DNA from 3 places in the Shewanella sp. 10N.7 genome. Region 1 is predicted to be linked to each of the others. Evidence: predicted binding sites of a transcription regulator. Region 1 holds the regulator's gene; each other region holds the start of a gene.

Region 1 (10,100 bases):
CATTAGGGTTCATCTGAGCTGCGCCTCGTAATCCCACCGCTTGCAACTTCATCATCACCACTTTACGAATAATGCTTTCAGGTAAACCAGAATGCTCACGTAATGCAAAAGCCACATTATCAAATACATTCATGTCGGTGAATAAGGCACCACTTTGAAATAGCATGCTCATGCGTTTACGCAGCTCAAATAATTGCTGACGTTTGAGTTGGTGAATATTTTCACCACTGAATAATACTTCACCGCTGTCTGGGGTTAATTGACCACCAATTAATTTAAGGAGCGTCGTTTTACCGATGCCGCTGGGGCCCATAATTGCGGTAACTTTTCCCTTAGGAATGTTCAAACAAATATCATCAAAGATGACACGTGAACCACGATTGAATTTCATATGACGAATTTCAACCAAAGGGGATGTATTTTGTAATGAACTTGAATCTGACATAGAGGAAATAATAGCCTTCCTGGCCCGCAAGATGTAGATCTGAATTGTACGAAATTGTGTAAGAACCTACAACAAATCAATCACCATGAGTTACAATCCACAACAATTATCGCATCTGCTCATATTTTTGTTAAAATTCTGCACAAATATAGCTATCAACACTTTTTTTGGACAAACATGCTTTTTAATATCTTGATGCTAATCGCTGGCCTAGGCGTATTAGTTTGGAGCGCAGATCGCTTCGTATATGGCGCAGCCGCTTTCGCTCGTAACCTTGGACTGCCGCCAATGCTGATTGGTTTAACCATTGTTGCAATGGGAAGTTCAGCACCCGAAATGTTTGTCGCAGCCACAGCATCAATGGAAGGCATGAGCAATACAGCCGTAGGTAATGTGCTGGGCTCAAACGTTGCTAACATCACCTTAATTCTTGGTATTACCGCCCTACTTGGTGCTATTTCAGTGAGTTCTCAAACACTCAAAAGAGAAATACCGCTAATGCTAGCAGCGACTGTTTTAGCCGGTTACCTCATCCATGACGGCATGCTAACTCGTTTTGAAGGCGGTGTTTTATTAGTCGCATTTTTTGGATTAATGGGCTATTTCATTTGGCAAGCCATGAGAAATAAGCAAATAGATCCGTTATCTGACGAATCTGATGCAGAGATCCCTAAAAATGTACCCACATTACATGCTATTATCTGGATCATTGTGGGCATGATCCTACTGCCGCTTTCTGCCGATTGGATGGTGACTGGTGCTGTAGGCATTGCCAAGACATTTGGGCTTTCCGACTTAGTCATCGGATTGACCATTATTGCAGTGGGTACCAGTTTACCTGAGCTTGCTGCATGTATTGCTGGGGTGTTGAAGAAAGAAGACGATCTCGCCATTGGTAACATTGTCGGATCGAACTTATTTAATATTTTAGCAGTATTGGCTATTCCTGGGCTCATCGCTCCAGGTGAGATTGATGCGCAAGCAAGTAGCCGAGATTTTTATATGGTGCTGGGTACCAGTACCGCATTAGCAGTACTCGTTTTATCCAGTGGCGCCAAAAAGCAGCTAACTCGCTGGCATGGCGTCATTTTATTAGTCGTCTTTATTGCGTACCAGATTGTCTTATTTCAATCTCAATAACGGGGCATAAAGACTTTTATCTCACTAATGCTAATGTTTAATTAGTGTTAGAACAGAGCGAGAGACCTATGATAGATCAGAAACAATTGCGCCAATGGGGCCGCCAGGTCATTGATATCGAGAAAACGGCATTAGATAACCTCTATCAATATGTTGATTCCGATGAGTTTGGCCAAGCTTGTGAACTTATTTTGCAATGTAAAGGCAAAGTCATTGTCATGGGTATGGGAAAATCGGGCCATATTGGTAACAAGATTTCAGCCACTCTCGCCAGTACAGGCACACCAGCGTTTTTTGTTCACCCAGGTGAAGCAAGCCATGGCGATTTAGGGGCTTTGGCTAAAAATGATATCGTCTTAGCAATTTCAAATTCTGGTGAATCAAGCGAAATTCTCACTTTGCTACCAGTAATTCAAAGAATGGGCGTACCGGTTATCGCGGTTACAGGGAAACCTAACTCGAATATGGCGCGCTTATCGAAATTGCATCTTTGTATTGAAGTACCAGAAGAGGCTTGTCCGTTAGGACTCGCACCCACTTCAAGCACAACTGCAACATTGGTCATGGGTGATGCACTAGCTGTCGCTTTGCTTCAAGCAAGGGGTTTTACCCGTGATGATTTCGCTTTATCTCACCCAGGCGGCTCTTTAGGCCGCAAATTACTGTTAAAAGTGTCAGATGTTATGCATCAAGGTGCTGATGTACCTATAGTTAACAGCAGTGTCTGCATCACTGAGTCCTTATATGAAATTTCAAATAAAGGTTTAGGCATGACTGCTGTGACTGATGATGGCGGTCAACTTGTGGGTATATTTACTGACGGGGATTTACGCCGCGTGATTGATGCAGAAAAGAATTTACGTACCACAGCCATTGCCGATGTCATGACACCAAACTGTATTACCATCAGTGCCGATATTTTAGCTGCACAAGCATTGCAAATTATGGATGAAAAAAGCATTAACGGCTTAATCGTGGTTGATAACGATCAACAACCTGTTGGCGCACTAAACATGCTCGATATGGTTAAAGCAGGAGTCATTTAATATGTCTGAAACACAAGTTCATCAAGGCTTATATGGCCCTGTCAGTGATGACATTTGGCAGCGCGCTAAAAAAATCAAACTGCTTATCTGTGATGTTGACGGCGTTTTTTCCGATGGCCGCATCTACTTAAGTAATGCAGGTGAAGAACTCAAAGCATTTCATACTCGAGATGGTTATGGCGTCCGCTCAATTTTAACCAGCGGTATTCAAGTCGCTGTGATCACAGGCCGTAAATCTGCCATTGTAGAAAACAGAATGACAGCTCTTGGCGTCAGCCATATCTATCAAGGCGTGGATGATAAACTTACCCCGTTTAAAGACTTGCTGAGCATTTATAATGTCAAACCTGATGAAGTCGCCTATATAGGTGATGACATGGTCGACTTACCCGTCATGAAAGAAGTGGGTCTTGCGGTTTGTGTGGCAGACGGTCACCCTTTTGTAAAACGTCACTGCCAAATGATTACTAGTATAAATGGCGGCAATGGGGCACTACGCGAATTAACTGATCTGCTATTGGTTAGCCAAGACAAATTTGAATCGGCCCATGGAATGAGTATATGAGCCGCACCACATTGGCCATTTTAGCCTTCTTTGGCGCTGCACTGATTTTATATTGGCAAGTCCAAGTCAAGCGCAGCCAGATGGAAGCATCAAAGCTGCCTGATCCTGCTCGTCCTGAGTTTATAGCTAATGACCTACGTAGTACTGAATTTAACGAGCAAGGCTTAGTCCAAAGTCGTGTATCAGCAAAACACATGGAACATTTTCAGCAAACAAATGAAACCTTGTTCACTGAACCTGTTTATCTTGTCTATCCAGAAAATGGTGAAGCTGAGTGGCAATTAACTGCTGATTTAGGCAAGCTTAATAAAGAAACTGGCAAAGTAGTGCTACAAAATAATGTTATTATTGATGCAATAAACATCAATGAACCAGTACAATCTTTGACAACCACTATGTTGGCTCTCGATTTGAACACTATGATCATGACGTCTGATCGACAAATATATGTCACAGGTCAAGATTTTAATATACAAGGCTTAGGCCTTTACGCTGATTTAAATGCCGAAGAATTAGAGCTTTTAAGTCAAGTAGAAGGAACGTATGAAGCAAAGTAATAACCTTACTGTCTCACTACAACATTTTGTAAAGTTGAGCCTAGTTGGAATAAGCCTAATTGGAATGACTGGCGTTAACGCTAAAGAAGGCGATCTACAACAAGAGCTAAAAGTCGCTGCTGTGAGCCAAAAAGCAGACATTAAAAATAACCAAGTTATTTTCTTTGGCCCTGTTAACGTCACCCAAGGCACGATTAACATTAATGCAGATGAATTACGCGCATTTAGTGAAGAGTCTGGTGGTCAAAAAACCATGGTTGCCACTGGTAATCCGGCTACATTCTCGCAAGAGTTAGATGATGGTCGTATTGGTACAGCCAGTGCCAATGAAATCAGATATGAGCTAGCCAGCAGTATTTTAACCTTAAAAGGTAACGCTAAACTTGATCAAGCAGGTAGCCAAGTTACCGGTAACCTCATCAGTTATAATATTGAAAAACAGCAATTGATTGCTGAAAGTACTGGCGACGGAAAAGACCGAGTCATCACAATTTTCCAGCCTGAAAACTACCCTGATTTAAATGAATCGAAAGACACTTCAGAGCAACCAGATAGCGCCTCATCTGAGCCTGTTTCAACAGAAGAAGTCACAGAGCAAGCACCTGAAGAAACAGCTGAGAAGTTAATTGAAAATCAATCTGATGCCGCTATCGAAAACACTGAAAATGGTTTGGATTCGGCAGCAGCAACTGAAGCTGAAACACCTTCAATAGCTAAGCCTGCATCAAGTGATGAACAATCAGCTTCAGATGCATTACCTGAAACACCAGCGCTAGAGCAAACTCAATAATGACCCAAATTACCTTAACAGCTGAAAACTTGGCTAAAAGCTACAAAAGTCGCCAAGTGGTCAAAAATGTCAGTCTTACCGTTAAAACTGGGCAAATTGTTGGGCTATTAGGGCCAAATGGTGCAGGTAAAACCACCACCTTTTATATGGTCGTTGGCTTAGTTAAAAGTGATAAAGGCCGCATATTAATTGATTCTGACGACCTCACGGCAGATCCAATGCACCTGCGTGCACGCAAAGGTATTGGCTATTTACCACAAGAAGCCAGTATTTTTCGCAAGTTAACCGTACACGATAATATTATGGCGGTGTTGCAAACCCGCAAGAGTTTAACGACTGAGCAGCGCATCGAAGAGTTAGAGCACTTATTAGAAGAGTTTAATATTACTCACATTCGCGATAGCCAAGGTATGGCATTATCGGGTGGTGAACGTCGACGTGTTGAAATCGCACGCGCATTAGCGGCAAATCCTAAGTTCATTCTGCTAGATGAGCCTTTTGCCGGTGTCGATCCTATCTCTGTGATAGATATCAAGAAAATTATTCAACAATTAAAAAATCGTGGACTTGGAGTACTCATTACCGACCATAATGTTCGTGAAACGCTTGATGTATGTGAGCGCGCGTATATTGTTAGCCACGGTGATTTAATTGCAGAAGGCACGCCTGCTGAAATCTTAGACAATCAGCAAGTCAGGTCAGTATACTTAGGTGAGCAATTCAAGCTATAGTTAGCATTCTTTAGTGCACAATATGGCATGTCGCGACCAGTATCAGTCCCACTTTTTAGTGCAATGTTCTAGACTGAACTTAAGCCAAGCTTCAGCTTAAGCCTAGAAGCAGTTTAAAAAGGTGCTAGACCCACACAATTGTTAGTCGCGACGATGAAACTCAATTAGGGATAAGCGGTAAATGAAAGCCTCACTCCAACTTAAAATGGGTCAACACCTGACTATGACCCCACAGTTGCAACAAGCCATTCGCTTATTGCAACTTTCCTCATTGGAGCTACAGCAAGAAATTCAACAAGCACTTGACTCAAATCCACTCCTTGAGCTCGAAGATGAGTTTGCTAAAGCAAAAGAACCAGTAAAAGAAAACGCCCAGCAAACCGATACTGATTTTAGTGATAACAGCCAAGTGACTGTTGAAAAAGACACCTCAACCGTAGACACCACTGAATCGTTGACCAAAGAATCCATGCCTGACGAATTACCAATGGATACCACATGGGATGAAGTTTACACAGCATCCCCAAGTTCAGGTTCTGGCGCAGTGGCTCGTGATGACGATATGCCTTTTCAGGGTGAAACCACAGAAGGCTTATATGAGCATTTAGAGTGGCAAAAAAATCTCACCCCTTTTTCTGAAAACGATCTGGTAATTGCCACAGCGATTATCGATGCCGTTGATGAACGTGGTTACTTAACCCAAACAACTGAAGACATATTGCAAGCTTTAGGCCTAGAAGATATTGAACTCGATGAAGTTGAAGCTGTACTCAAACGAGTTCAGCATTTTGATCCAGTAGGCGTTGCAGCAAGAGATTTAAGCGAATGCCTGATGATTCAGCTGGGCCAATACCCTAATGAAATACCTTGTATCGATAACGTTAAGCTACTGATTGCAGAACACCTAGACTTAATTGCAGGCCGCGACTTTAGATTATTAATGCGTAAAACCAAGCTTAAAGAAGATGATTTACGCGAAGCGATTCAATTTATTCAAACGCTTAACCCACGTCCAGGGTTACAGATCACTCCTATTAAAGATGAATATGTCATTCCAGATGTGACAGTGTTTAAAAAGAGTGGCCGTTGGGTCGTTGAGTTAAATCCAGATAACATGCCAAAAATTGGTGTGAATCAGCAATATGCAGCAATGGCAAAAGGCTCAGCAAACCAATCAGACAGCCAATTTATCCGTGGTCATTTGCAAGAAGCAAAATGGTTTATCAAGAGTATTGAAAGCCGTAATGAGACACTATTAAAAGTGGCTAATTGTATTGTGCAATTTCAGCAAGGCTTCTTTGAGTTTGGCGAAGAAGCAATGAAGCCAATGGTACTTAATGACATTGCTGAAGCCGTTGAAATGCATGAGTCGACGATTTCGCGTGTCACGACACAAAAGTATATGCACACCCCTAGGGGACTTTTTGAACTAAAATATTTCTTTTCAAGCCATGTGAGTACTGATGATGGCGGAGAGTGTTCTTCTACTGCAATTCGCGCATTTATTAAAAAGCTTGTTGCCGCAGAAAACCAGCAAAAGCCACTTAGCGATAGTAAAATGGCGACGCTATTGGCAGAACAAGGGATCAATGTTGCTCGGCGTACGATCGCCAAATATCGTGAAGCAATGCTCATCCCTCCCTCAAACCAACGCAAAAGCCTATAAGCCTTTGTTATTGGAGGATGATCTATGCAAATTAACCTGACTGGGCACCATGTGGAAATTACTCAATCTTTACGTGAGTATGTACAAACTAAGTTTTCAAAGCTTGAACGACACTTCGAACAGATCAATAATGTTCACGTTGTGCTCAATGTTCAAAAGCTGCAACAAATTGCAGAGGCAAAATTACACCTCAAAGGAGGTGAAGTTTTTGCGGTATCACAGAACGCTGATATGTATGTTGCAATTGACGCCCTGATCGACAAATTAGATCGTCAGGTAATTAAACACAAAGAGAAGTTAATTAAACACTAACGATGGAACTTCGCACCATTCTGCAGCCGGCGTGCACTACCTGCGCCACGCCGGGCAGTAAGAAAAAAGTACTGGAACTTATCAGCGATTTAATGGCTGCCCAGTACCCAACCCTATCTTCACAGGCTATTTTTGAAAGTTTAATAGCACGTGAAAAAATGGGTAGTACAGGTATAGGAAATGGCATTGCGATTCCTCATGGTCGATTAACTGATATCGAAGAACCGATAGCAATTTTGATCAAGTGTGAAGAAGGCATTGAGTTTGATGCTATCGACAAGAAACCCGTGGATATATTATTTGCGCTGTTAGTTCCTTCTGATCAATGCCAACAGCATTTAAGTACGCTGTCGAGTATGGCTGAAAAACTGAGCGATAAATTAATCCTTAAGCGACTTCGAAAGAGTCATGACGCTACAGAACTTTATCAGGTTATAACTGCATGAAACTTGTCATCGTATCAGGACGATCAGGCTCAGGTAAATCAGTAGCACTAAGGGTATTAGAAGATTTAGGTTATTACTGTGTTGATAACCTACCTTTACCACTTATTGGTAGTTTACTTGAACAGCTCAAAGGCAATAACGACCTTGTCGCGATTAGCGTCGACGTTCGTAATATTGAAGAGCAAGGCAAAGTGCTAGAAGAGCAAATAGCCTTGTTGTCTGACTCTAACGATACGACCATCATTAGTTTATTTTTAAATTCTAATGATAAAGTGCTGTTAAAGCGCTACAGTGAAACCCGCCGTTTACATCCTCTGTCAAAAAACCAAATTTCACTGCAAGAAGCGATTCAATTAGAAGGCCGTTTACTCGAGCCTATCGCTAAAATGGTCGATCACTACATTGATACTTCGCAGCTAACGATTTATGACTTAAGCGATCAAGTCAGACAAATCTTAATGGGCAGCATTGATAAAGAATTAGTGATCCACTTTGAATCTTTTGGTTTCAAACATGGTATGCCTACTGAAGCTGACTTTATGTTTGATGTACGCTTTTTACCAAATCCTCATTGGGAAACTGAGTTACGACCTCTAACAGGTCTCGATTTACCCGTGCAGGAATTCTTAGGTAGACAGCCTTTGGTGAATAAATTCATTTGGCAAATTGAAAACTTGTTCGAAACTTGGATGCCGCACCTTGAGCGTAACAACCGTAGCTACCTAACGATCGCGATTGGTTGTACAGGTGGTCAGCACCGCTCAGTTTATATTGCCGATCAACTAACAAAACGATTTTCTAATACTAAGCATCAAGTCAGTGCCCGCCATAGAGAACTCAAACTGTGACAACTGAATTGAGTATCTCGAAAGATATCACCATCAGTAACAAACTTGGACTCCATGCAAGAGCTGCAACTAAACTGGCCATACTAGCCACTGAGTTTGAAGCAAGCATAACCCTCATTCAAGGTGAAAAGCAGGCTAGCGCTGCCAGTGTATTAGGCTTATTAATGCTAGAAAGTGGCATAGGTAAAGTCATCACCGTCAAAGCACAAGGCGCTGATGCTCAACTCGCTTTAGATGCGGTATGTAAATTGATCAATGACAAGTTTGATGAAGAAAGCTAATCTCGACATTAATCACCAGTGTTGATATCAAACCCGTTGTAATCTCAATTGCCTCAGTCAACCCCAACGGTATACAAACTCTCTATTTATAATTATTCCCACCCTTTCTCCAGTTAATTCCCTTCAAGTTTGTTTTGTTCACTATACTGTTTAAAGTCCAACAAAAATCAATAAAGCGCTTAATTTTTATGCAGTAACTTGACGACGCTTAGAAACTGCTTCTCCCTTTCCACCCTGTTAAGTTAATATTGGCAATCGAATTTTTGAGGAGTGGCGAATGAGTATCGAAGTAATCGACAGCGAGCTTACCGAACAGCGCCTAAATCAGCTGACTCAAGCTTTGGGCAGCGGTATGTTTGTCCATGTTAGAAACATGCTCCATGATATGGCAGCATCAGATGTCGCCCTCATCCTTGAATCTTCTCCACCTAAAACTCGTCAAGTTCTATGGCAACTCATTGACCAAGAGCAAGCGGGTGATATTTTAGAAGATCTTGGTGAAGAACTTAAAGATTCGCTCATCAGCGGTATGACACCCGAAAAAGTCGCACAAGCTACCTCTGGTATGGATACCGATGACTTAGCCTATATCTTAAGAAGCCTTCCTGACGCAGTATATAAAAAAGTACTGCAATCAATGAGCAGCCAAGATCGTCACCGTGTAGAGCAAGCATTGTTATACCCTGACGACACCGCTGGCAGTATCATGAACACCGATACCGTCACCCTCAGACCAGACGTTAATATTGATGTAGTATTACGCTACCTTCGCCAGCGCGGGAATTTACCCGATACGACTGATACCTTGTATGTCGTTGATCGAAACGATCATGTATTGGGCGGAGTTCGCTTAGCCGACTTGCTCACTTGTAATCCGAGCGAAACGATCCGAACCATTATGGATCCTGAGCTTGAAAGTATCCCTGTGGCAATGCCTGATAATGAAGTCGCGCAATTATTCGAACGCCATGACTGGATTTCAGCCCCTGTCGTAGATGAAGAACAAAAGCTGTTAGGTCGTATTACCATTGATGACGTGGTCGATGTTATTCGTGAAGACGCCGAACACTCCATGATGGGGATGGCTGGTATGGATGATGACGAAGACACCTTCGGCCCCGTCATGAAAAGTACCTTCAGACGCTCTCTATGGCTCACAATTAACTTATTTGCTGCGTTACTTGCTGCATCAGTAAGTAACATGTTTGAAGGCACCTTAGAGCAGTTTGCCACCATTGCTATTTTAATGACCATTGTGCCAAGTATGGGCGGT
Region 2 (10,100 bases), on a different contig from region 1:
TCCTAATAGGTCCCATTGCTTCAAGATCATCACGTAATAATTCACCGGCACGTTTAGACATATTACCGATAATTTTATCTGACAATTGGTCATCAGTGCCTTTTAATGCCTTCATCAGCACATCTTGCTGTACTTCTCTTAGTAAAACTTGAATTCCGCGGTCATCAACATCAATCAAGTTTTCAAATACAAACATAAGATCTTGAATTTGCTGAGCCATCTCTTCGTCTGATTCACGCATTGTTTCCATAATCTGGCTTTCAACGCCTGTATCTAAGAAGTTCATAATATTAGCAGCAGCTTTAAGTCCACCCATTTTCGCTGCTTGTGCGCCGCCTTGGCCTGCGAACTGTTTCTCCATAATATCATTCAATTCTTGCAATGCAGCTGGCTGTACTTCTTCTAAATTAGCAATACGCATCATCAGATCTAAGCGAGTATTTTCAGGAAACTGACTGAATATTTCTGCTGCCTGATCAGGTTCTAGATAAGATAAAACAATGGTTTGAATTTGCGGATGCTCATTTTGAATGATGGTTGCAACTTGACGTGCATCCATCCATTTTAATGAATCTAAGCCTTTAGCACCGCTACCCATGATAATTTGTTCAATTAAATTACCGGCTTTATCTTCGCCAAGTGCTGCTGTTAAGGCTTTTCTTACGAACTCTTCACTATTAAAACCAATAGACGAGAATTTTTGAATTTCTTCAAGAAATAACTTATGTACGCCAATGACTTTTTCTTGACCAAAGTCTTCCATGGCCGCCATAGACATACCGACTTTTTGAACCTGTTTTGGTTCCAAGTGTTTTAGTATTGAAGCCGCGTCAGCTTCGCTTAGGCTTAACAGTAATATAGCGGTCTTTTCAGTTCCCGTTAAATCATCTGGGTTAAACCCTTTAGTAGCCTCTGCTACCGCAACGTCATCATTTGCCATCGTCTTGTAACCAACTCTTAATTACTTGGGTAGAAAGTTCAGGTTCATTTGCCACTAATGCCCGTATTGACTTAATCATATCATCATCTTTATGAAGATTTGGAATTTGAATTGAGCCATCATCTGCATAACTATAATCAGCTTGCTGAGTATTGAGCATTCCGAGTGTATCTGCAGCATATTGATCTTCAATCTCAGCCAATTCATGACCTAAGCGAGCCTCTTCTGGCATTTCAACTTCATTGGCTTTCAGCAACTTATTCAACATTGGTCTGATAACAAATAAAATTAAGACTAAGACCAATAATGCACCTAAAACCAGTCTTACCGCACGCCAAAACCAAGGTTGCTCCCATAATTCAGGCTCAGGTAATGCTTCAATTAATTGATCCATAAATGGAACGGTAACCACTTCTAAAGTATCACCACGTTGGCTAGTAAAGCCCATAGCCCCTTCCAGTAAACGACGAATATTCGTCAGCTCTTGTTCGGTTCTTGGCACTCTAGTGACCACACCATTTTCATCAACTGCGCCTGGTTTATAATCAATCGCCACTGACACGCTGACTCGTCTTACTTGACCAACTTGCTGACGTGTATGACTAATTGTGGTGTCTAACTCAAAGTTACGGGTCGCTTCACGGTGGCTGTCACCACTGACTGAGGTAGTTTCAGCTTCACCGACTTCTTGTGGGATGTTTGATTCCATTGGCGGTTGATTTGATAAAGCGCCAGGAATACCGCCCATTGATTGACCTGATGAATTACGTTCAATGGTCATTTCACTACGAATCGCAGGTAAATCAGGTGAAAAGCGTTTGGCCGTTTGTTCAACCGCTGTAAAATCCATGTTCACATCGACCTGAGAAGTAAAATTTTCAGGTCCTAATATCGGCATTAAAATCGATTCGACTTTATTACGATACTCAGCTTCTTTCTGTTGAACCAATTCTTGTTCGCGGCGCGCTCTAGATGATGCAGCATCTTGGCTGCCTGAATTTAATAAACGGCCATTAGAGTCAGTTACAGTCACTCTCGTTGGGTCTAAACCCTGTACTGCTGAAGCAACAATATCAACGATAGAGTCAATTTCTTCTTGTCCTAAACTGCCTCGACGAACATTGACCACTACAGTTGCACTTGGTTTAGATTTATTGCGAGCAAAAACATTTTCTTTTGGCAAAGCTAAAATAACTTTAGCGCGAGTTACGCTATTTAGCTCTTCAATTACTCGGGCTAAATTGACTTCTTGGCTTTGCTTTAAGCGTGCTTGCTCCATTCGTTGGCTAACACCGAAGCCACTGTCTTTACTTAGGTAATCTGTTGGCTGGCTTGATGCTTCAACGCCTGCACGAGCGAGTAATAGTTTTACATTTTGATATTTGTCTTCAGGAATACTGACGACATCACCAGAAATTTTATAGGCAATTTTATTTTTATCCAAAACGTCCAACACTTGGATCATTTCGTTTGTTTCCATTTGACCTAACGGTCTGTACTCAGGCTCTTGCGCCCACATCATCATAAATACAGCCAATACTAAACAAACGGCTAATGCCAGAATCATAGTAATTTGACGCATAAAATCAGCACTACCAAAAGAACTCATCAAACCAGGTTTATTTTCCTGCTGAATCCCTGTGCTACTAGCGGTATCTGAATCTAATACGAGATCTGTACTCACAATAATTACCTACTTTCTAATCTGATAAAGAGGCCTAAACAGGCATGCTCATAATTTCTTTGTAAGCTTCGACAAGCTTATTTCTTACCTGTACTGTCGCTTCAAAAGCCACACCAGATTTTTCACGAGCAATAACGGTATCTGATAAAGTTACCGTAGAATCACCCATCTCTAAACGAGTGGCTAGATTAGCCGAGTTTTTCTGTAACTCTGTCACACCGCCAACAGCTTGAGAAAGCAATTCTCCGAAGTCTGCACCTGAAGTATTGCCTACTTTCTGGATCATATCCGGTTGGATAGGTGAGCGAAGATTAGGCGAGATTTCACCACGAAGTGATTGCATTTCTTGTAAGAAAGGATTCGAGCTAATCTGCATTGTAATCTCCTATTCGTCGGATATTTGACGACTAAAAACCAGTTAGAATAGATTTAGCAAGTAGGATGCCAACAATAGAATTAACGCGATAGTTTGGGTGATTTTATTACCAATGGATGACTGTTTGATTAGCAAGTGAACAAGTGAACCTGATCGATAGCTAGATCAGGTTTACTTTGTAGGAGTCTAGCTAAAAGCTAGGCAGGGACTTGTATTCCCATATCGCGCATTTTGGCCATTTTATAGCGTAAGGTTCTAGCACTGATGCCTAGCTTTTCCGCAACGTCTTTGCGGCTACCATTACACTGGTTAAGTGTCTCAAGAATAATTACATGCTCTTGAGCTTTTAACTCATCACCAAGTCCTTCATTTTCAACTACAGGTTTGACTTGAGTAGGTTCAGGTTGCTGTAATTCAACTTCATTTGAATCTAATATGATATCTGCTGTTGAAATAGCCTCTCCAGTATGAAGAATGAGTGCTCGTTGAATCACATTATCCAGCTCACGAACATTTCCTGGCCAGCGATAAGTCAACAAACGTCTACAAGCCACTTCATCCAAAGTCGGCACAGGTGAGATATTGGCATTCTTAGCATGCTTAACCAATAAATGACGCGCAAGTGGTAAGATATCAGCTGGTCGTTGATTCAAAGCAGGCCAAGTTAACGGGAATACGTTAATTCGATAATATAAATCTTCTCTGAAACCGCCTGATGCCACCATTTCTTTTAAGTCTCTGTTAGAAGTAGCAAGCACACGCACATCAAGAGAAATAGTTTTACGCCCGCCTAAACGTTCAACTTCTCGTTCTTGTAACACTCGCAGTAGCTTAGCTTGTAGACCTAATTCCATTTCTGAAATTTCATCTAATAAAATCGTACCACCTTGAGCTTGTTCAAATTTACCGGGACAAGCTTGGTATGCGCCAGTAAAAGCGCCTTTTTCATAACCAAATAATGTCGCTTCGAGCATATTTTCTGGAATGGCGGCACAATTAATTGCAATAAAGGGTTGTTGTGAACGCGAGCTATTTTGATGTATGTATCGTGACAATACCTCTTTTCCTGAACCGCTTGGCCCCATAATCATCACTGACGCATCTGAACTGGCTACACGCTGGGCAATAGAAAGTAATGCCAAACTTTTGTCATCAGCCACCACAGGCTGATCAAGATTTTGCTTTAGGGGTAAATAACGTGACACTTGGTTAAGTAGTACTTCTGGCGCAAATGGTTTCGCTAGATAATCAACAGCACCAAGTTTAATCGCACTAACCGCACTATCAATGGTTGCATAAGCGGTCATCAGTAGCACTGGCACTTTACAGTTTTGCTGCTGTAAATAATTTAACAAGCCTATACCACCAATGCCTTCCATTTGAACATCACTAATAACCAAATCAAATTCTGTTGACTTGAGAGCAAGAATTGCATCTTCTGCAGATGCAACATCAACACATTCATAGCTTGCCAGCAGTAAGGTGTCGAGTAAGGCCTCACGTAAAGATGCATCATCTTCAACGAGTAATAGTTTTGCTTCACCCATGTGATGCCTCCGGGCTATTGTGATTTTCTGCGCCACGTTCTGTTTTACTGAAGTCGTTATCTGTAATATTGTTATCAGCTAATGCTTCATTGTTTAACACTTCACTTTCGAAACCTGTCGTCTGAGTTTTATGCGATTGATAAATCGGGAATGACAATCTGATTAAACAGCCTTTATTTGGTTGTGATGAGACTTGCACTGTCCCTTTATGATTTCTTACTACCGTTTGAACCACTGCTAAGCCTAAACCTGTACCTTGGCTTTTGGTTGTAAAAAATGGCTCTAGAATTTGTTGCTGCATATCAGCTGCTAATCCTTTGCCATTATCAATAACATCAATATTAATATGAGTATTAGATGAAGCTGTAATGATTCTAATTTCTGTGGCATTAGCCTCTAAGCTATTCATAACAACGTTATTAATTGCTGAACTTAGCGCATTACTATTAGCTAGCATTCGTTCACTGGCTTGATTAAAATAATTTAACTGACACTGTTTTTTTTCAGCAATGGGTTCACAACTAGCAAGTACAGGTTCGATAATATCTTCAACATCCGTCACCTGGGATGCATCATCTTGCTTATTTTTAGCCATTAACAGCATGTCATTTACTTGTCGCTCAAGTTCATTCAACCTGTCGACTAATTTAGTTTGAAATCGTTTTTTAGCCGTATCATTCAGTTTTGGACTAGCAAGGTTAGATGCATATAACATAGCGGCAGAAAGCGGTGTTCTTACCTGGTGAGCCAAGGTTGCGACCATTTTGCCTAACGCCGATAAGCGTTGGAGGTGCGACAAATTTTTCTGTAATAAACGCGTTTCGGTTAAATCTGTTAAAACAATCAATTGTCCAGGTTCTGGCGTTAACGGAGTAATCGCCAGTTTAACTCTTCGACCGTTTTTAAGTGAGACTTCATGGCCATCATCTTCTTGCGGTGAAAAAGCGCGGTTAATAATATCGAACCATTTAGCCCCTTGTAGCGGTCTACCTAAAAGCTCTGTTGCCACAGGGTTTGCCAATGTAACCAGTCCATCACCATTAATGATAACAACACCTGAAGGCATAGCTTGCAGAATGTGCGCCATTTGATTTGACATATTCGCCGCCTTTTGCGGTGCTGAACGGGCTATTTGTCCAGCTAAATCATGATTAACGCTTGCTGAAGCCACGGAAAGATTATCGTTTTTTTGGGGGGCAAGGTCTTGATTATCAAGAGCTTGAGAACCGACTTCTTGACAGTCTAACCCTTGAGGTGCTGAATAGGAGCTTTCTTGAGCCGTATCGTTAAGAGCATAGGAATTTGAGGTATTATAATTCGATCCCACTTCTGTAATAGAATTAGGCTCTACCATCGATTGTGCTAAACTGCTGTGCGCCGAAAACATAGCCACTCCGTCAAAATATTAACTTTTGTGTAAGCTAATGCATTTGGTGTGCCAAAACGTTATGTGTAAATCATAAGCATAAAAAAGCATGCCATGAGGCATGCTTTAGTGTAACTGTTTATGGCAAAACTGGTTAATCTTTGCTCATGCCATATTTACGCATTTTTTCAACTAAGGTTGTTCGTCTAATCCCCAACATTTCTGCTGCTCTAGCAACCACATTATCTTGCTGCTCTAGAGCCTGGCGGATCATATCGATTTCTAGCTCAGCTAATAAATCTTTTAAGTTGACACCTTCTGGCGGTAATTCACTTGGGAAACGGGTTTCAGGGATCTCAATAGGTTCATCATCACTGAAAATTGACGCTAATGCATCACGCTCTTGTTGCTCTTCGCTAATTTCAACACTGTACTCTGGCACATCGATATAACGATACTTTCGCGGTAAATCATTAACATCGACCAGTCCGCCAGGGAAAAGTATCGTCAGGCGCTCGACCAAGTTAGATAACTCACGCACGTTTCCTGACCAGTTATGTTCTTTTAATGATTCTATTGCACGCTGGGTAAAACGGATTTTACCCCGCCCTTCATTGAAGACTCTGCTCACCAATTCCTGCAGTAAAAGAGGCACATCATCACGGCGCTCGCTCAGCGATGGCATTTCGATTGGAAAGACATTCAATCGATAATAAAGATCTTCACGAAATAAATTATCATTTATCATCGTTTCTAAATCACGATGTGTTGCAGCGACAACCCTCACATCAGTGGTAATAGTTTTAGAACCACCCACTCTTTCAAATACTTTTTCTTGCAATACGCGTAGTAACTTAACCTGCATTTGCAGCGGCATATCACCAATTTCATCTAGAAATAGTGTGCCATTCTCAGCCAATTCAAAACGGCCTTTACGAGTTGAAATTGCGCCAGTAAATGAGCCTTTTTCATGTCCAAAAAGTTCACTTTCTAATAATTCAGGTGGAATTGCGCCACAGTTTACCGGAATGAAAGGACCATCCCGTCGCTCTGACATGTAGTGAATATTGCGGGCTACAACTTCTTTACCTGTACCTGACTGACCTAATACTAAAACAGTCGCATCTGAAGTTGCCACTTGGCTTATCAGATGACGAACATTGGCTATCCCTTCACTTCGCCCGACGAGTGAACGGAATAACTTAGTTTGATTAGCACTGGTAGGAATTTGTGGTTGCTTAGCTTGACCATAAACCTGACAAAAATGAAGTAGCTCAGTTAATTGAGGGTAATTGATAGGCTCATCAATAGTGCCAAGTACATTAACACCATTAATTTCAAGCGTACCAATCAATAATACTGGCTGCCAAGGAATGGATGACTGAACATCTTTGATAAACTCTGGCGATACTGATTCAGTATCAATGACTAAGGCTCTAAAACGAGATTCACGTGATAATGAAGCAAGATCATCAGTAGAGATGACATGATGTTTTTCATCTAAGAATTCAAAAATACAACAAAGACGAGAGACTCGCTCAGAAGGTTCAGCAACAATTAAAATTCGTTGTTCTATTTGCATCATTAAGAAGGCCAAAGCTCTAGTTATTAGTTATTCAAAGTCATATTCATGTTATTGGCTGTCTATTTGCAAACATCATAGAGTTAGCACACATTACAGAGTCTAGACTTGAATATTGATTATCACGCTATATTTTTTGAGTCAGAAGACACAATTATAATATAAACATTAACATAGCAGAATGCATACTCATATTTTTTAATCTTTACTTAAATATAGCCAAACCAGCAATAAAGTTTAAACGAATACGCAAAAATTAAATATTGTATTATCAGAGCATGAGAATCAAGCATCAGAAGACATTATTCTACCATGCTGTTGATTTAAGTCACCAACAGTTGTTTTTATAGGCAGGTTTCAACATTTTATTTCAAATAAGTAAATAAAACGAGCATTCGCTTTAACTGCAACCTTAAAACTTATCAGCAATAAAAAAGACGCCATTGGCGCCTGTTTTACAATCGTAACACTTAGTATCAACTTGCTTCTGAAGTCATCAAGTGCATATCTTGAGGAATGGCATCCCAGCCTTCTTTGATGGTTCGAAGAATACCAGAAACATCATCAATCGCTTTAACATCATTATTCATATTTGCCTCTGAAATACGACGTAACATAAAGTCATAAAGCTCACTTAAATTGCCTGCTACAGAGTCTTTTACATCCATATTCAAGCTGTTATTTAGACCGTTTATAATTCCAATCGCTTTATTGATTGCAACGCCTTTGCCTTGTAAATCTTGAGTTTCGATTGCGTAACGACTTTGAGCTAAACGCAACAAAGCACCATCGAACATCATTTGGATTAAACGATGCGGGGAAGCAACAGCAATCTCACTATCTAGAGATACTTTGCGGTAAGATTTTATTGATCCTCTCATAGGTCACCTTCGCTACTTATTTGAATCGACTGATTGATATATATTAATTTGGCGTTGATTTTTCTTTCTAGCTTGAAGCAATGCCTGAATATGCTTAAGAACATTTCTCGCCCTTAATTCAAACCCTTCACTAATTACGATCTGTTCTTGAAGTGTCTTTTTAGCAAGTTCTACATCTGTCTCATCAATACTATCGAGTAAAATTTGACGCTCTACAGTCAACTCTTGCAAAATAGATACCAACTCATCAGATTGTTCATTTTCTGATGGGGTATTTTCTAATGTCTGCAGTGTTTGTTCTATTTTTTTATTAGTTTCGTTAAGTTGTTTCATAAATTAACTGCTTGGAACTGAGCCTGGAAGTGAATTTAAACGCTCTACGAGGCCCGAACTTTGTTGGTTCATTTGAGCAACGATTAAATCCATTGTATTAAACTGTTTAAATAATCTTGCTTCTAACAGCTCCATTTTTAAACTAAATGCGTCTCGTTGGTCATCTAAACGACTCTTTTCACTGGTTAAACTGTTATTACGGCTATCGATTAAACCACCAGTTTTGACATAACCTTCAACCATAGTGTCTAAACGACTTGCAATACCTGTATCGGGCGTTGAAAATAACCCCTCAACTAAATCCATATTTTCTGTAAGTGCCGTCTCTAATTTGGCGCTATCAACAGACATTTTACCGTAACGGTCAGTTTCAATGCCAATATCATATAAAGCAACAGTTTGCCCATCAACATCGACTCGGTTGCTGATCATACTGCGCATTTGAGATTCGATTGAGCGGATCATCGAATCTCCCTGCAAAGCAGCCGCTTCTTCTTTTTCAGTATCGTACTTAGACATATCACTAATAGAAGTGACCAAGGTATTATAAGCATCTACAAACGCTTGGATATTCTCTTTAACAAGCTCGTCATCTTGTTCTATTTTTAGGGTTGTCGTTTTAGCTACATCCGCATCAGTCAGTGAAATTGTCACACCAGCGATGGCATCTGAAACCTCATTTGACTGAGAAGTCACTTTTTGGCCATCAATGTACAAAACTGCATTTTCTGCTGTTTGTAGTGTCGTCAGATTACCCCCGCCAAACATGTCATTTAACCCTGAACCTGCAGTATCTGTTGCAGTTATAGTGACTTCATTGTCTGTACCTGGTTCATCAGAACTAAACACTAATCGACTACCTGCGTCGCTTTTAATAATCGTGGCTGTCACACCAGAATTATCAGTTGAACTGTTAATTTTACTGGCGATATCTTCAAGTGAATCTGTCGCTTCAATATCAACAGAAAAAGCTTCACCGTTGACAGACAAATCTAGACTACCAGCCCCAACACCTAAAGTTGGATCAGCAACGTTTGCTCCTGCCACTTTATGCGAAGAGGCGAGTTGTTCAACTTGAATCTGATAACTGCCTGTTTGCGCTGTTTTATCGGCCGTTGCGCCAAAGTAAATACTGTCACCCGTAGACACTTTGCGAATATTTAACGAATCAGGATCGCTCAGTTTCTCTAACGCATCTTGGAAGGTAGATAATTTACTTTTCAATGAACCGATAGCTGAAACCTTAGCATCTATCGTCGCTTCACTTTTGTCGAACAGTGCCTCTTTGGGAAGTTTTTCAGCATCGACCAATACACCGACAATGGTGTTGATATCTAGGCCCGAGCCAATACCAGTTGCTGTTAATGCCATAATTTCCTCTTAGATACTTC
Region 3 (10,100 bases), on a different contig from region 1:
GCTCAGGCTGAATTAAGTTGACTCTTGAATCTGATAACCATTCCCTTTGGTCTGTGTAGGTGAGTAATAATGCGAAAATACTAAGGTTTAATGGTGCTATGTCAATGCTCTCGAGGTTGTTTATATCAATAAGCAAACTCGGAACATCTCCCATACCAACACCATAAAGAGTGACCGTATTACAATTAGTATCTAATTGGTCTATGTACAGTTGCGCTTCAGCCATGCGGTTGTGTCGGCTACTTAATTGAATACCGTTTACACTGATTGTTTGATTCTTTCCGGTGACAAGAACGGCATCAAATTCGCTAACTGCTTCTAATGTTATCTCTTTGGCTATTTGGGGCCATCTTTGATTAATAATATTGATGTTTTCTAGAAATAGTTCACTCATGTTATTGATTCACTTTATTTAATCAAGTTAGCTGCGCTAAATAGTTGGATGCGGTTAGGTTATCAGGATTAAACGATAGTATTTGTTCAAAAGCTGATTTGGCTCCGTTTATTTCACCTAGGCCTGCGAGAAAAATACCAAGTTTGATTAAAGTGCTCTCATCGGTAGGGTATTTATCTAAAAAGTCTAAATACATGTCTAATGCTTGTTGGTTATTACCTTGTAAAGATAAAATATGAGCATGTTGTGGTAAATATTCATCGCTATATTGTGTGAGTTCACTAAGCGTTCTTTCTGCTAAATCTAATTGATGTAGTTTGAGTGAGATCATTAATATTTGCTTCATTTCCACTTCGGTTCTATCTGCAGGTGCAATATATTGAACTGATCTCAATGCCGATTCATAATCTTCATTAATTAGATGAATGTAATGATTTGTTAAATGGAATAATTTTACCGCATATGAATCATCTTTCATCAAAGGCTGAATCTTATCTGCAAGTGATGAAAGCCCTGGTATATTTTTTCGCTGTTTTAAGTCGATAATTTTTGCGAGTGTATTATCTAGATTTTCATAATCTTCTTTCATGGAGAAATAAGGATGAGAAAAGCCTGTCAGTTGCTGCTGATACTCTTTATTAAGGTCGCCTAATGCAGTATTTTCATTATCAGTTAAAGAGGAGGTAAATTCAGGGCTTTGGTTAGATAACCATAGTCCAGAACGTCCTGGCTGCAGGTGTTTTTTCCATTGGGAAGTTAGCATTGTAATGGAAGGGGTTGCTTTTATTTCTTCTAATCGGGATGCAGTTATTTCTAAAGAGGTTTGAATCAAGTCATGTAAATTCTCAGCGATGAAATAATAGGCGGTATAATATTTTCCCGTCATTGTGTGCATTTGTTGAAGCGACCAGTCTCCAGATTTTTTTGTAGTCAAAAACTGCGAAAATTCAAAATAACCATAGATTTTAATGAGCTTACTGAATATCGGATATTTCCTATTGATTTCAGCTTCTATTTTCTCAATTTTATTTATTTTACTCTGATAACGGTGAGTATTAACGTTGAGTTCTTTTAATGCTGAATTTAAATATAGTGCTTCATCACACAGCTTCTTTATGTTCAAGAAAGCGGAGCTAGCTTTTGTTAGGTTTTGCTTCAGTGAAATTAAGAAGTTTTTATAGCTTTTAGTTGAATTAGGCAACATATCAAGGAGTTGTTGAGGGGAACAATTTGCTGGGTTTATTATTAATTTATTGGTTGTACTATGGGTGATTCCCTTCAGTTTTGCAGCATTTTTTGACAGATTAATTACATTTACATGTGGAAAAAGTGCGATTTCTTCTTCTAATGTTTGTGCAGCATGAAGTAGTTGTATTGGTGTTTCAGCTAAATTACCTGCATAAGTTTCTACCCATTGGTAAATTCTACTATTATTACTTCCTGCTGTAGATTCTACGCTGCCTTTTGCATGAGTCATGCCGGTACTTGAGTGACAAAAATCAACGCCAGATAGTAAAATTTGGTTAAAGCCCATTTTTATGGCAATTCTTACTGCGCTATTGGTGACTGTTGGCCCAATTGTCGGAATATTGTCAGTGTCACTCCAGGGGAGCTGCTCTCCAAGGAAAAGTGATTGACCTTGCCATTGGGCTAAAATTCTATGGCAAATGTGATGTGAGTTAATCAGTAAGCTTTCTTTTGCCAGACTCATCATATCGCGATTAACTTCAAAACTATGTTCTTGTGGATCTATTGAGACAATTATATGTGCGGGAATTCCTAACTGAGAGAGTTTTGAAGCGAATCGTGAGACGGTAATAATGAATAACTCATTGTAATTACATTTTATCCATTCTATGTTTTCATCTAAAGATGGTCCTCCACCAATGACCATACAGGTTTTACCACAAAAAGAGTCTTTTAGTAGAGATGCTGGTTGTCTATTTTCAACAACATTATACATCTGTTCTGTAAAAAAAAGTTTTTGTTGTAAATTAGCCTTAAGAGACTCAATGTAGCTTGTAAGGAGGTGGCTAACTCTATTGTATAACTCTGAATACTCTTCAATTACTCCTGTTGATGCTGACAGGGAAAGAGTGACTTTTAATTGATCTTTCATTAAGAACAGATCGTCTTTAGCTGTCTCGATATGGTCATTGAAACCCTCAAAATCAAGAACTTTTATATAGTCCTGCTTATCTTCTGGAATATCAACATTTAGCATAGATAGCACAGCTGGTAATTCTATAAATATGTATTTACTTCCCTCCGATAGTGGTGCTTCTAAGATATAGTTTACCAACAGCCCTGAGTCTATCCCTAGAATAATATGTAGAGTATCTTGCTTGAATATTTCTTGTTTAAATTTTTGTTTAAACGCAGTTGTCGAATCCACTTTCTCAAAGGTATTACGATTAACACTCGGTAAGTAATATTCGCCAAATTGGCTAATTGAAAATTGATTATTAAATACTGAGCTAGATCTTTCCATTGTTTGTAAGCCTTTTCTTTTAGTAGCAAATCGCAAATTATCTTTTAATAATTTGACCTATATATCAGGGTTTTACTTCAGTAAAGTTTGTATTAAATTTTAATCACAATATCTTGTACTTGAATATTGCCTGTACTTCCAATCCCTTCTAGCACCGCCGTTGCGCTTTCTTCTGATACTTGCTCAATGGTAACTGTGGCGCGATTTTTCGTCGCGACTGCACGCATTAAGTTGACTCTGTCTGGGATATTTTGCTGCAAAACAATTTGAAAGTTATCACCCATTTTAACGTTATTTTTTCGTCCTAGATTGATGATAATTCTGTTTCCTTGCTTAGCGACGATTTGTCCTAATAATGGACGACAGTTTAGGAGATTATCAATATCCTGCGTGCTTTGTTGAAATAATTGGTTCATTGATTGTCCGTATGTCGAACTCCAAAAGCGCTTTGTTGTTGGAGAGACAGTTTCATCTTTATCAAATGCCCATTCTGCTGTAGCTGCGTAGTCTTTACTCCATACTTTTTCACCGCTAATGCCATGAAATAATGTAAAGCGTAAATTAATTTGTCGTTGAGGGTAATCACTCCACAGGCCGAAAATTGAGCTCTGATTTGGCTCTGTGGAAATATCTAAAATCTCAGGCTGTAAAATATATTGGCTATCAGTGATTTCGCCTAACCAACTTGGGATCCTGTTGCCTCTAAAGTTTATCAATTGATTTTTATGGTCTAGTTTTTCTTCGGCGTGCATATGCGCAAAACTAAACTCTGACATGCTATTAATCACTGCGCCATATTGTTGTGACAGGGCTTGTTCAAAATTGGCTAATTGACCATAGCGCAATTGGGAGCGATCTCGCATGGTAGCTTGTGGAATCATCAGTGCCGCTTTAAGTTGCTGGCTGTGACATTGCTGAACGACCTTCTGTGATTCGAGGTTTAGCCTTAATGAGACAGTAATATCAGTTGAGGTGATAATTTCTGATACCACTTCAATATTTTTAGCCTCACCCATGCGTTGTACTTGAAATGCATTTTGAGTCAAGTTGCCTTGATTAATGGTTTGACGGCTATTGAAGTTCACTCCAGCTTTTAAGCTGGCATAGTTTAATGCTTGATTTATTGCGGCTTCACGGGCTTTATCAATATTGCCATCGACAATGCTCGCTTGACCTGATACTTCGATTCTTTGTGCAAAAGCGACGTGACTGATACTGGCCAATTGCAGTACAAGCACTGAAAAAAATAATAATTTAATGTTTAAATTCGGCATGTTCAGTTTCACTTTTTACAAAATAATGAAGATATCAGTGCCAACTTAATGACTTTTAGACACCATTTTTATGAGTCTTTATAGCAAAGCAATAATTGTGCCCTTTGTGTATCTGTGGCTTTGATAAGTGTGAACATTTAGAAAAGGCTCATCATGGCTAATTAATAGCGCTTAAATGATAAAGTTTTTAACTTAAGTGCCGATAGGGTTTCAGAGAGTGTGGCTATTAACATTGTTATGAGTGTGATGACGAACATGGTTATTAATAAAGTTAGGCCACTTGATACCCATTGAATGAATAAGGTTTGTTCACTGGGTTTAAACGATACTTTTCTAGATAACGCCAATGACAGTGCATGAATTGAGTTAAGGATATAAAGGCTATGCGTCAATTTATTTTATTACCCATTGCTTTATTAATGGCAGCTTGCGCAAGTGAGACGTCAAAGAGTGGCGATGAGTTAACCTATGCAGGGCAGCCTACTGACACTAACTCATGGTTTATGTCCGAACCAGAAGGTCAGACGCCAAAAGCATTAAGCTACGATATAGAAAAGGTCGGTTTAGCACCAAAGTCTCAAGTGAACACCCTTGCAGAAAAAATTGTCAATGAACTGGTATTACAAAATGATAGCCTGCGTTCAGATCAACCTTTATTAGTGACGACACCTGTAAAAGTAGATGCTTTTAGTCAAACTGACGCTCTAGGTTTGCAGCTACAACAAGGTTTTGTTGCAGCATTTCATGCTCATGAATTTAATTTAGTTGATATGAATGTGGCTAATGCCATAAGAGCAACAGAACAAGGTGAGTTTATTCTCAGTCGCGATTGGAAGCTATTGCCGTCTGATTTACCCGTGTCCCATGTTGTTGTGTCGACAATGGCTACAACAACACAAGGAGTCGTGTTGAATGCCAGGATTGTTAATGTAACCAATAATCGAGTAGTTTCTGCTGTACAAACTTTTGTTCATACAGACAGTTTACCGGGTTACTTATCACCCTCTAATAAAGTTACCTCAGAAAATGGTTTGCTCTATCGTAATGAGCAATCTGGGGATGGAAAAGTGGCTGTGCTAGGAGAGAAATTATGAAAAAGCTTTTAATGGCAATGATGTCTGTCGCAGCATTATCGTTAGTCGGTTGCTCAAGTAATGATAAATATGTTCAGTGGGAAACAGAGGCGCCAGAACAGTTTCCAAAATTAACCGCGGTAGGTTATGCCCCTCTCGCGACGCAGCCAGCAAAAGAGCAATCTCATAAAGTGTTAATGGCGATGCAAGCGTCAAAAATTGCGGCGTATCGTGAGTTAGCAGAGCAGGTATATGGTCAACAAGTGGATGCTCATAGCCAAATGAGCGAGTGGTTATTAAATAGTGAAACCGTGTCGACTCAGGTTTCTGGCATGATTAAGGGGGCTAAGGTGATTAAAAGCTATCCCGCTGGTGATATGTATGTTACTGAATTAGAATTGGATTTTGCTCAAGTGTGGAACTTATATCAGCAAGACAATCGACCAAGAAAAATCAAAGAAGTCACTTATTTTTAGTGTTTAAATGTTGATTGAGCTATTACAAATAAATACAAGAAAGCCGCTGATAACAGCGGCTTTTTTATGGTTTTAATTCATGGGTGCAGAAATTGACGCTTACATTAGGCTTTTAGATTAGAGCCTAATGATGAAATGGTCGACGTTCGCCCTTTGTCATTATAAGTGAGGCTGGTAGCGTTTCGACTCATTTGCATCGCTTGAGAAAAGCGATTTAGGCTCGCAATATTCAGTTCAATCAAGCTGGCATTTTGATTATTAATGTCTTTACACTCTTCTAATATTACCTTGGCTTCTTCCACTTTCTGAATTAGTACAGTGTCAGTGCTAAGTAATTCTTTTTCAGGATGGTTAGCGAGCTTCTGATCATTCTGCTGCAGATTATTGAGACAGGTTACTTTCTCGCGGGCTAAAGCTAAAAGGGTATCTGCATCTTGATCTGTTAACGCTTGCTTTTCTGCAGATACAAGTTTTTTCAGCGACGACAAAGTGCCGTGCTGAAAAGATAACAGCTGTAGTAATTCATTCATAAGTTACTCTTCATAAAATCCACATTACATTTGTAATGCTTGATTAGCCAAGAGTCATTATGAAATTACTCTTGGTCGAAATTTAGTCCGCTCATGTCAGCTTCAAAACTGGCAATATTAGCAGCAAGCTTTTCTGGATCGACTTTATATCGACCTTCAGAAATCGCTGTTTTAATTGCATCAACTTTGCTTTGATCAATTTCAGGTAACGATGCCATTTTGCTCTGAGCTCCTTGCAGCTGTTGTGCTTGCGAGGTAATGCTGACCGAATCAGTTTTCACTGCTGCTGTATTACTGCTCGTTGACTCTGCAGTTTTTGTCGCAGCACTTGCGTCACGGTTAGTACGTAACTGAGTGTGTGAAGCTGTTTTTAGATTGTTAATATCAATTGCCATGTAAGGCTCCAGCGTAATTTATGGTATTCCTAACAGGGTATCGGCCATGCTGGAAAGAACTTTAGGATTATTTTACATCCGAACTTCAACTTCTCCAACACCTATGACAATAACATCTAGTTTCCTGTTTGAGTTAGAGTTTTTGACTCTAATGGTCTCTCCCACATTTCCGTCTCTTAATGCTTCACCGGCTGTTTTTATTTCAAAGCTATTAGTTTTTGCATATATGGAGACTGAATCACCTTTACATACAAAACATAGGTTATTATTGAGTAATGGGGCTTTGGCTGGGACTCGTCTTTTTGAGCGAGTCCCAATAATGTCGGATACACCCGAGAAAAACTGGCCACGAATACTGTGCTGATCAACATAATTTATTTCTATGGTGTCATTGGTGATGAGTTCGCCTTTCTCGATAATACTTTTAGCCGTCACTACAGGGTAGAGTACTTCAACTTTGACGGATAAATACATTTGCCAAGGGTAATCGTACTCAGGACTGATGCAACTTATCTTTACGGTATTGGTTCGGTTAATCGGTCTGTCGCTGGCCATTTCTACATTGATTGGCGGGTAGCATGATGGAGGGGTTAACCTTCCTTCAACACGTTGTGGCAAGATATTTATCTTTGCATCACTATTATATGAAGGACTATTAGCAATTTTTTTTGCCACAGTCTCTTTAGCTAACTCAGTAATGGTCGATAAAGAGTAGGTAATAGTGCTGTCTTCACTGGCGAAAGCCGGTAAAGAGGAACACAATATAATGAGTAGCCATAGCATTCTTTTATTCATTTTTAGTTTCTAGCCAGTATTGCCAGTATGTCTCTATACTTCTCTATTAACGGTTTAAATCTGTGGATTTAAACAAGAATATTAATTTAGTTGTTTATATGAGTCGCATTGTACTCATCAGTGAGTCAGAAGTTTGACTGTTCAACTATCAATATGGGGTTTTATTGTCATTGTTTTACATGAAGCAATAAGCATGCCCAGTTAGTATGTTGATAATCATATTGTCAGAAAATCGAATTTAGCGTGTGGTACAATTTGATGGTAATAGATTTACTGTCGCTTTAAATCATAAGAAAAACGCCCGGAAGGGGCTGTAAAATAAACAAGGCAGGGTTATGTCGAGTATTCTTGAATCAGTCAATAAACGTACCCAACTCGTTGGTCAAAATAGACTTGAGTTGTTACTTTTTAAATTGAATGGCCGTCAACGATTTGGTATCAACGTTTTCAAAGTAAAAGAAGTCTTACAGTGTCCACCATTAACGACATTACCGCGCTTAAGCCCAATGATTAAAGGTATTGCTCATATTCGTGGTTCGACTATTTCTGTGATTGATTTGAGTGCGGCAACAGGCGGCCGTCCTTTAACTTCAACAGAGAACTGCTTCATTATTATTGCCGAGTATAACCGCAGTATTCAAGGGTTCTTAGTCAGTTCTGTTGAGCGTATTATCAATATGAACTGGGAATCAATTATGCCGCCGCCACAAGGTGCGGGACGTAATTCATATCTAACAGCGGTGACTGAAATTGAAGGTGAATTGGTCGAGATTTTGGACGTTGAAAAAATCTTAGATGAAATCTCACCTGTTAAGACTGAAATCAGTAAAGAAGCTGATGAAGCGTTAACTATCGACCGTGATCAGCATTATCATATTATGGTTATTGATGACTCTGCGGTGGCACGTAAACAAATCATTCGCTCTTTAGAGTCTTTGAATCTGCAAATTGATACTGCAATTGATGGTAAAGATGCACTCGAAAAACTCAAAGCTATAGCAACAGAAATGGACAATGTCGCTGACGAAATTCCATTAATCATCTCTGATATTGAAATGCCTGAGATGGACGGTTATACCCTAACTGCTGAAATTCGAGATGATCCAAAACTAAAAGACATTAAAGTTGTATTACATACTTCGTTAAGTGGTGTCTTTAACCAAGCAATGGTTGAGAAAGTCGGTGCAAATGATTTTATCGCAAAATTTAATCCGGATGAGCTGGCTTCTGCTGTAAATAAACACTTAATTTTATAAGCATTATTATCATTCTCTGTCTATGATTAACTTAATAGGCAGATGAATGTTATCTATGAAACTGTAGCATCTCGTTAAGTTCATTAAAATGAATGTTTGAGTTAGCAAGTCAACATTGATAGCGTTAGATGAGTCAATCAAGTGACCGGTTCACACTGAAATTACTTGTAGGTAGTTTCTTTATAATAGGGTGTAAATGTGACGAATAAATCACTCGCTGAAGCAGAATATAATCAGTTTAAGCTTTTTTTAGAGCAGCACAGCGGCATTGTATTAGGTGACAACAAGCAGTACTTGGTCAGAAGTCGTTTAGCTCCATTGATGGGTAAACATGATTTACCCTCATTATCTGAAGTCGTTAAACGCTCAATGAAGCCAACTGAAAGACATTTACGGGCAGAAGTTATTGATGCCATGACCACAAATGAAACCTTGTGGTTTAGGGATAAATACCCCTTTGAATTACTTCATAATTCATTATTACCTGAATATAGCCGTTTAGGGCGTCCATTGAAAATATGGTCAGCTGCATGCTCGTCTGGGCAAGAACCTTACTCCTTAGCTATGACCATTCTTGAGTATCAGCAACGTAAGCCAGGTGCGTTACCCGGAAACGCGACTATTCAAGCAACTGACTTATCACCTTCGATGTTAGAGCGGTGTAAGAATGCAGAATATGACAGTTTAGCGTTAGCGCGTGGGTTATCTCCTGAACGCAAACGCCAATTCTTTGATCAATTACCGTCTGGTAATATGAAAGTTAAAGATAACGTTAAGCGATTAGTGAACTTTAGAGCGCATAACTTACTTGAAAGTTATAGCCTTTTAGGTAAATACGACATTATTTTTTGTCGTAATGTACTGATTTATTTTGCCCCTGAGGCAAAAGCTAAAATACTGCGGCAATTTGCTGCCGCTTTGAATCCTAACGGCATACTATTTTTAGGTGCGTCAGAATCTATCTCAGGTTTGACTGACGAATTCAATATGGTTCGATGTAACCCTGGTATTTATTATCAAAAGAAAACCTAATTATAATACATTGTAAATAAAGGTTTTTTATCATTTTCTATGCCAGCTTCTGCTGGCATTATTTTTTTTATCTATTTCGCATCTACTTCCTAAATATTTTGGCATAACCTTTGCTTTATTCCTCTCAGTTAGCTGATGGAGGCAATTTTATGGCGATTAATTTTGAAAATGGTTTGGGGATACATCAATACTCATTGGGCATTCGTGCTCAAAGGGCTGAAGTGCTATCAAGTAACATCGCCAATTCAAATACGCCTGGCTATAAAGCACGTGATGTAGACTTTGCGTCTGCCATGAATAGTGCTCGTTCTCATCAGCAAGGTTTACAAATGAGTCAAACAACTGACAAGCATTTTGATTTAAAGGCGCTTAGCCAAGAACATG

What was found. The regulator sigma-54, encoded in region 1, starts transcription at its own class of promoters, with help from an activator protein. The targets are predictions, from matches to a motif close to GTTGGCACGNNNNTNGNNT.
Region 2: the regulator sigma-54 is predicted to act here: its motif matches at 3,055-3,073, upstream of fliE (flagellar hook-basal body complex protein FliE).
Region 3: the regulator sigma-54 is predicted to act here: its motif matches at 4,246-4,264, upstream of LMH66_RS08530 (flagellar assembly protein T N-terminal domain-containing protein).

What each region holds. Positions count from the first base shown of each region.
Region 1 is NZ_JAJGZS010000025.1:23,741-33,840, reverse strand. Features, by position in the region: gene mlaF (phospholipid ABC transporter ATP-binding protein MlaF) at 1-445, opposite strand, end outside; gene LMH66_RS15525 (calcium/sodium antiporter) at 623-1,585, shown strand; gene LMH66_RS15520 (KpsF/GutQ family sugar-phosphate isomerase) at 1,654-2,631, shown strand; gene kdsC (3-deoxy-manno-octulosonate-8-phosphatase KdsC) at 2,633-3,196, shown strand; gene lptC (LPS export ABC transporter periplasmic protein LptC) at 3,193-3,753, shown strand; partial or broken gene lptA (lipopolysaccharide transport periplasmic protein LptA) at 3,818-4,270, shown strand; gene lptB (LPS export ABC transporter ATP-binding protein) at 4,543-5,274, shown strand; gene LMH66_RS15495 (RNA polymerase factor sigma-54) at 5,456-6,940, shown strand; gene hpf (ribosome hibernation promoting factor) at 6,965-7,252, shown strand; gene ptsN (PTS IIA-like nitrogen regulatory protein PtsN) at 7,255-7,698, shown strand; gene rapZ (RNase adapter RapZ) at 7,695-8,546, shown strand; gene LMH66_RS15475 (HPr family phosphocarrier protein) at 8,555-8,827, shown strand; gene mgtE (magnesium transporter) at 9,105-10,100, shown strand, end outside.
Region 2 is NZ_JAJGZS010000010.1:77,603-87,702, forward strand. Features, by position in the region: gene fliG (flagellar motor switch protein FliG) at 1-940, opposite strand, end outside; gene fliF (flagellar basal-body MS-ring/collar protein FliF) at 930-2,549, opposite strand; gene fliE (flagellar hook-basal body complex protein FliE) at 2,659-3,000, opposite strand; gene LMH66_RS08395 (sigma-54-dependent transcriptional regulator) at 3,198-4,547, opposite strand; gene LMH66_RS08400 (sensor histidine kinase) at 4,540-5,934, opposite strand; gene LMH66_RS08405 (sigma-54 dependent transcriptional regulator) at 6,068-7,498, opposite strand; gene fliS (flagellar export chaperone FliS) at 7,972-8,376, opposite strand; gene LMH66_RS08415 (hypothetical protein) at 8,389-8,709, opposite strand; gene fliD (flagellar filament capping protein FliD) at 8,713-10,080, opposite strand.
Region 3 is NZ_JAJGZS010000010.1:100,958-111,057, reverse strand. Features, by position in the region: gene LMH66_RS08540 (motility associated factor glycosyltransferase family protein) at 1-394, opposite strand, end outside; gene LMH66_RS08535 (6-hydroxymethylpterin diphosphokinase MptE-like protein) at 417-2,885, opposite strand; gene LMH66_RS08530 (flagellar assembly protein T N-terminal domain-containing protein) at 2,978-4,159, opposite strand; gene LMH66_RS08525 (FlgO family outer membrane protein) at 4,543-5,253, shown strand; gene LMH66_RS08520 (LPP20 family lipoprotein) at 5,250-5,708, shown strand; gene LMH66_RS08515 (flagella synthesis protein FlgN) at 5,813-6,238, opposite strand; gene flgM (flagellar biosynthesis anti-sigma factor FlgM) at 6,304-6,633, opposite strand; gene flgA (flagellar basal body P-ring formation chaperone FlgA) at 6,706-7,428, opposite strand; gene LMH66_RS08500 (chemotaxis protein CheV) at 7,764-8,684, shown strand; gene LMH66_RS08495 (CheR family methyltransferase) at 8,883-9,716, shown strand; gene flgB (flagellar basal body rod protein FlgB) at 9,866-10,100, shown strand, end outside.